2 linked regions of the Rubrivirga marina genome follow. Each later gene encodes a partner of the first gene's protein in a complex. Links are inferred from orthologs where the notes say so. Each region holds a gene or a part of one and is shown on either strand. Other genes may lie near its edges. The genes, in order: meaB and BSZ37_RS18385.

Region 1 (3,144 bases):
CGTCACGAACCCGAGGCCGAGGAGCACGAGGCCCATCCCGAACTTCGTCGCCGTCGAAGGGTCGGCGTTCCGCCGCGCGAGCGCCGTCCAGATCATGGCGACGAACGGGGCGATCGTGAAGATGAAGAACGCGTTCAGCGACTGGAACCACGCGGCCGGGACCGTGTCGCCGTCCTGGAGGCCGGGGATCCACTGGAGCCAGCCCGGGAGGCTCCTGTCGGTCTGGTTCTCGGCGAACAGGTTGAGGCTCGACCCGGCCTGCTCGAACGCCGCCAGGAAGACGGCGTAGCCGAGGAACAGGAGGATGATCATCCACAGCCGCTTCTTCTCGCCCTCCGTCCAGTACGGCCGCGTGAGGAGCCACGCGAACAGGCCGACCGTGATCGTGAGCAGGAGAACGGTGTAGATCCCCTGGATGACGCCGTTCGTGGCCGGAACGACGCCGGCGAGCATGAGCGCGGCGAGCCCGCCGAAGAACACGACCGTGCCGGCGAGCCCCTTCCAGAACAGGCTCCGCGACGCGTCGCGCTCCGCCTCGGCCTCCGCCGTCAGCTTCCCGACCTCACCGAGTTGGTTGCCGAAGATGAGGTACACGATCACGCCGATCAGCATCCCGACGCCGGCCGCGGCGAACCCGTAGTGCCACCCGTAGTTGACGGCGAGCGCGCCGCAGATCAGCGGGGCGGCAAACGCGCCGATGTTGATTCCCATGTAGAACAGGGTGAACCCGGCGTCGCGGCGGCCGTCCTCGGGGCCATAGAGCTGGCCCACCATGACCGAGATGTTCGGCTTGAGGAGCCCGGTGCCCAGGATGATGAGTCCGAGCCCCCCGTAGAACGTGGGGATCGAGTCGAAGGCCATCGTGAAGTGGCCGGCCGTGATGAGGATGCCGCCGTAGAGCACGCTCTGGCGCTGCCCCAGAATCCGGTCGGCGATCCACCCTCCCGGCAGGTTCGCGAGGTACACGAGCGACGTGTAGAGCCCGTAGACCAACGCCGAGGTCCCGACGTCGTAGCCCAGCCCACCGTCGACGGTCTCGGCCGTCATGAACAGGATGAGGAGGGCCCGCATCCCGTAGTAAGACGCCCGCTCGAAGAGCTCGGTAAAGAACAGGTTCGAGAGCCCGAGGGGGTGGCCGAAGAACCGCGTGTCGTTCGCGGAGAGGGCGCCGGTGGCGGTAGAGCCGCCCATCGCGGCGATCTCGCGGGCGGCGAGGTCGCTCGCGCCCTCGGCGTCGGGTCCTTTGCTCATATCGGTGGGGTCTGTTGGGGAAAACCGGACGGGCGAAGATAGCGGAGGGCCTACCCGAGCCCCAGAGCCGCGCAGGGGGCGCCCGACGTCACGGTCGGCGGAGGCCGCCGGCGAGCACGCGGGCCGCGAGCGCGTGCGGCGCCCGGCCCTCGGCGTCGAGCTCCCGGACCGCCTCGGCGAGCGTGTCGGCCCGGCCGCCGGTCCAGAAGTCGCGCCGCCAGTGGCCCTCGACGAGCCGCCGGACGCGCCGCCGCAGCCGCTCGGCCCGGATCTCGTCCCACCGCGCCGCCAGCCGCGCTCGGTGTCCGTCGAGGGCCTCCACGAGCGCGCCGAGGCCGTCGCCCTCGAGCGCCGACGCCTTCACCACCGCCGGCGCCTCGACGTCGCGGAGGTGGAGCGTCGCCCGGAGCGCCCGGACGAGGTTCGAGGCCTCCGGCTTGTCGGCCTTGTTGACGCAGAACACGTCGGCGACCTCCATGAGCCCGGCCTTCATGGCCTGCACGGCGTCGCCGGACTCCGGGACGAGGACGACGAGCGTCGTGTCGGTCGCCTCGGCCACGTCGATCTCGCCCTGCCCCACGCCGACGGTCTCGACCAGCACGATGTCGTAGCCCGCCGCGTCGAGCACGTCGCAGGCCGCCTCGGTCGCCTCGCTCAGCCCACCGAGCGCGCCGCGCGCCGCCAGCGACCGGACGAACACGCCGTCGTCCTCGGCATGGCGGTCCATCCGGACGCGGTCGCCGAGGAGCGCCCCGCCCGTGAACGGGCTCGACGGGTCGACCGCGACGACGGCCACGGTCTCGCCGCGCTCGCGGAAGGCGGTCACCAGCCGGTCGGTGAGCGTCGACTTGCCGGCCCCGGGCGGGCCGGTGATCCCGATCCGCCACGCGCGGCCGGTGTGCGGATAGAGCGCGTCGACGAGCGCGTCCGCGCCGGGCAGCCCGTTCTCGACGGCCGTGAGGGCGCGGGCCACGGCGCGGCGCTGGCCGTCACGGACGGCGGAGTCGAGATCGGAGGCGTCGGACACGGACAGGAGATGGGAGACGGGAGACTGAAGTTCGCAGGCGCACGCCGGCTCCGCCCGCCTCGGCGCCGAGGCGGGCGGAGCCGCGGGGGAACTCTCCATCCCCGATCCTCCATCCTCTTCCCTCGCCCCCTCTAGCTTTCCCGCCCCTCTCCCCGCAGACCCATGGCCGACGCCCGCCTGACCCCCATCGACGCCCCCACCCACGGCGACCGCACCGACACGTGCGGCGCGCTCCGCGAGGGCGACGCCGGCCGGACCGTCGTGCTCAAGGGCTGGGTCGACCAGCTCCGCAACTTCGGCGGGCTCAACTTTGTCGACCTCCGCGACCGCTACGGCCTCACGCAGCTCGTCTTCTCGCCGGAGCTCAACAAGGACCTCGCCGACCTCGCCGAGAAGCTCCGGATGGAGGACGTGATCTCGGCCAAGGGCGAGGTCCGCGTGCGGGAGCGGAAGAACCCGGAGATGGCGACGGGCGACGTCGAGGTCTACGTCACCGACGTCGAGGTGCTGGCGGTGAGCGAGCCCACGCCGTTCGTCGTGAGCGAGAACGACCCGAAGGCGACGCGGCCGGGCGAGGACCTCGCGCTGCAGTACCGCTACCTCGCCCTCCGGAAGGCGCGGCTCCAGCACAACCTGATGCTCCGGTCGAAGCTGTACCAGAGCGTCCGGAGCTACTTCCACGCCCACGAGTTCGCCGAGGTCGAGACGCCGGTCCTCATGAAGTCGACGCCGGAGGGCGCGCGGGACTACCTCGTGCCGAGCCGCGTCCACCCCGGCCGGTTCTACGCGCTCCCGCAGAGCCCGCAGACGTACAAGCAGATCCTGATGATGGCGGGCTTCGACCGCTACGTCCAGATCACGAAGTG
Region 2 (3,174 bases), 2.2 Mb from region 1 along the record:
CCAGAGGCCGAGCTGGCGCCGGAGCGCGACGATCTGCCCGAGGTGGTGACTGTTGTGGTCGGCCGCGACGAGGAGCTGGCGGAGGACCGTGTAGCCGGGCGCGTGGTCGAGCTCGGCCGTGAGGTCGGCCGTCTCGGCGAGCGTCACGAGCGTGTCGAGGTCGCGGAGGAAGGCGGCCCTCTCGCGGTCCCAGTCGCCCGAATCGGCCGGGGCGTCGGGCCAGTAGTCGTCGGGCCAGTCCTTCGACGCGTAGTCGTCGGAGGTCGCGTACTCGAGGAGGTCGGCCTGCGCGTAGCGGAGGTGCCACACGAGGTCGTAAAGCGAGTAGGGGAGGCCGTCGACGCGGTCGTTCACGTGGGCCTCGGGCACCCCGTCGAGCGCGCGGAGCCCGGCGTGGGCCTGGCCGCCCCGGAGAAGGGCCGTGAGCTCGTGGCGGAGGCGGGCGTCGGGGGAGAGGTCGCGGGGCGGGGGCATGGCACGATGGAGGGACGCCCGAAGCTAGGCGCCCCCGCTCGCCTCGACGCCGAGGCGGGGCGGGCCGGGGCCACGTGGGTGGGGGGAGCAGAAGCCCCGATCGTGTCTGGGCCCGTCCCCGGCACCGCGGCCGCCGACCGGCGTACCCGCCCGAAACCCCGACCGCCATGCCCGCCGACACCGCCGCCGCCGAGACGACCTCCGGCCTCGCCGTCCCCACCGTCGCCACCGAGGCCGACCTCCCTTCCGATCTCGACGGCCGCCTCGGCGAGCCCGGGCAGTTCCCGTTCACGCGCGGCGTCTACCCCGAGATGTACCGGACGCGGCTCTGGACGATGCGCCAGTACGCCGGCTTCTCGACCGCCGCCGAGTCGAACGCGCGCTACCACGCGCTCCTGGCGGCCGGCGCGCGCGGTCTCAGCGTCGCCTTCGACCTGCCGACGCAGATCGGCTACGACCCCGACGACCCGATGGCCGAGGGCGAGGTCGGCAAGGTCGGCGTGTCGATCGCCTCCATCGAGGACATGCGACGGCTGTTCGACGGGATCGATCTGGAGAAGGTCACGACGTCGATGACCATCAATGCGACGGCGCCGATCCTCCTCGCGCTCTACGTGGCCGTCGCCAAGGAGCAGGGGGCGGACCCGAAAAAGCTCGGCGGGACGATCCAGAACGACATCCTCAAGGAGTACGCCGCGCGCGGAACCTACATTTACCCGCCGCGTCCGTCGATGCGGTTTATCACCGACACGTTCGCGTGGTGCGCCGAGCACACCCCGCGCTGGAATACGATCTCCATCAGCGGGTACCACATCCGCGAGGCCGGCGCGACGGCCGTCGAGGAGCTCGCGTTCACGCTCGCCGACGGGATCGCCTACGTCGAGGCCGCCCTCGACGCGGGGCTCGACGTCGACACGTTCGGGACCCGGCTCTCGTTCTTCTTCAACGCGCACAACGACTTCTTCGAGGAGGTCGCCAAGTTCCGGGCGGCACGGACGCTGTGGGCCGAGATCATGCGCGACCGGTTCGGCGCGACGGACCCGAAGGCGATGATGCTCCGGTTCCACACCCAGACGGCCGGCTCGACGCTCCAGGCCCAGCAGCCGCTCGTCAACGTCCCGCGCGTGACGCTCCAGGCCCTGGCGGCCGTCCTCGGCGGGACCCAGTCGCTCCACACGAACGGGTTCGACGAGGCCCTCGCCCTCCCGACCGAGCAGGCGGCGACGCTCGCGCTCCGCACGCAGCAGGTCATCGGCCACGAGAGCGGCGTCACGGAGTCGGTCGACCCGCTCGCAGGCTCGTACCTCGTCGAGCGCTTGACGGCCGACGTGGAGACCGCGGCGCGACGGCTCATCGAGGAGATCGACGCGATGGGCGGGGCGGTCGCGGCCATCGAGGACGGATTCTTTCAAGACCGGATCGCGCAGTCGGCGTACCGGGCGCAGCGCGAGATCGAGGCGGGCGAGCGCGTCGTCGTCGGCGTCAACCGGTTCGCGTCGGACGGCGACGAGGCCGAGGTCGAGCTGCTCCGCGTGTCCGACGAGGTCCGCGAGGAGCAGGTCGCGCGCGTCCAGGCGCTCCGGGAGGCGCGCGACGCCGGCCGGTGGGAGGCTGCGATGGACGCCGTCGAGCGGGCCGCGCGCGGCGACGAGAACGTCGTGCCACACGTGCTCGACGCCGTCGAGGCGGAGGCGACGGTCGGCGAGATCGCCGGGCGGCTTCGCGAGGTCTGGGGCGAGTACGCGGGCTGACTACAGGCCCACGCGCAACGCGAGGCCCGTCCCCGTCGGCGTGAGTCGGACGCGACGGGAGCTCGCGTTCGTCCCGGCCGTGACCACGTCGTAGGCCACGCCGGAGAGACCCACGAGCCCGCCCACGACGGCGACGCCCCCGAGGGCCAGACGCTGGGCCTCGGAGTCGTTCCAGAACGCTCCGGCGGCGGCTCCCAGCAGGATCGCGGCGCCGCCCGCCCGGAGACCCAGCCCGATCCCGGCGTCGGCCCACTCGCCCTGGATCAGGTTGCCGGCCGACGGGCCCACCGCCGCGCCGAGCACGATCAGGACCGCCCGCGAGCCGTCATCGACGTCGACCGCGAGCCCGGCCCCGATGGCTCCGGCCGTCGCGGCGACGGAGACCCCGACGGCGACGGCAGGCGTGATGACGCCCGCCTCCGCGGGTGCCGGCGCGAGGGGCTGGGCCGCTGCGGCGACGGGCACGAGTACGACGAGGGCGAGCAGGACAGGGCGCATCGAACCGGAGGCGATCCGACACGATACGCACATGTCTTCGGCGAGGCGGAGGCGACGGTCGGCGACACCGCCGGGCGGCTCCGCGAGGTCGGCGGCGAGCACGCGAGGGGACGCCGGCCTCTTCTTCGCCGTGCGTTCGCGGCGGACGCACTGGTCGTGCGTCTTCAGAGCAACCCCTCCGTTCCCCGCCATGGCCGACCCGACCCGCCTCCCGCACTCCGCCCTCGACCGCCTCGACGACCGGATCGCCCGGTTCCTGCGCCGCCACGGCGTTCGCACGCTCCGCTGGACGATCGGGGTGGTGTTCGTCTGGTTCGGCGCGCTCAAGCTGGTGCCCGGCCTGAGCCCGGCCGAGGACCTCGTCCGCAACACGGTCTATTTCGTCGATCCCGACCTCTTCTACCCGGTCCTCGCCGTGTGGGAGGTGCTCATCGGTTTGCTCCTGCTGATC

What was found.
Region 2: the proteins of meaB (region 1) and BSZ37_RS18385 are in contact, whole or in part, in a crystal structure (PDB 8DPB), measured with the Methylorubrum extorquens proteins. The link is inferred for Rubrivirga marina from one-to-one orthologs. Residues at the interface, in SOR26638.1 of Methylorubrum extorquens: Arg20, Ala21, Ala24, Arg25, Thr28, Ser32, Arg33, Arg34, His37, Thr98, Gly99, Gly100, Ser101, Ile102, Leu103, Lys106, Thr107, Ala110, Ala113, Ile114, Asp115, Arg116, Ala118, Phe119, Ile120, Arg121, Pro122, Pro124; in SOR27001.1 of Methylorubrum extorquens: Glu577, Glu578, Asn579, Asp580, Gly581, Arg582, Arg583, Arg585, His596, Ala604, Ser605, Ala608, Asp609, Gly611, Phe612, Asp613, Val614, Asp615, Ile616, Gly617, Pro618, Leu619, Glu625, Arg628, Gln629, Val631, Glu632, Asn633, Asp634, Glu661.

The regions. Positions count from the first base shown.
Region 1 is NZ_MQWD01000001.1:2,141,576-2,144,719, reverse strand. What follows is about bases 310-3,144. They hold meaB (methylmalonyl Co-A mutase-associated GTPase MeaB), read right to left. Parts: upstream 2,279-3,144; coding sequence 1,340-2,278; downstream 310-1,339. Other genes in these bases: aspS (aspartate--tRNA ligase), read left to right, coding at 2,441-3,144; BSZ37_RS08795 (peptide MFS transporter), read right to left, coding at 310-1,251. Outside these bases: more of BSZ37_RS08795, read right to left, coding at 1-309. UniProt on the Escherichia coli protein: Binds and hydrolyzes GTP. Likely functions as a G-protein chaperone that assists AdoCbl cofactor delivery to the methylmalonyl-CoA mutase (MCM) ScpA and reactivation of the enzyme during catalysis.
Region 2 is NZ_MQWD01000001.1:4,295,904-4,299,077, reverse strand. The notes cover bases 69-2,933. They hold BSZ37_RS18385 (acyl-CoA mutase large subunit family protein), read left to right. Parts: upstream 69-641; coding sequence 642-2,225; downstream 2,226-2,933. Other genes in these bases: BSZ37_RS18375 (hypothetical protein), read left to right, coding at 2,914-2,933; BSZ37_RS18380 (hypothetical protein), read right to left, coding at 2,226-2,723; BSZ37_RS18390 (DinB family protein), read right to left, coding at 69-474. Outside these bases: more of BSZ37_RS18390, read right to left, coding at 1-68; more of BSZ37_RS18375, read left to right, coding at 2,934-3,174. UniProt on the Escherichia coli protein: Catalyzes the interconversion of succinyl-CoA and methylmalonyl-CoA. Could be part of a pathway that converts succinate to propionate.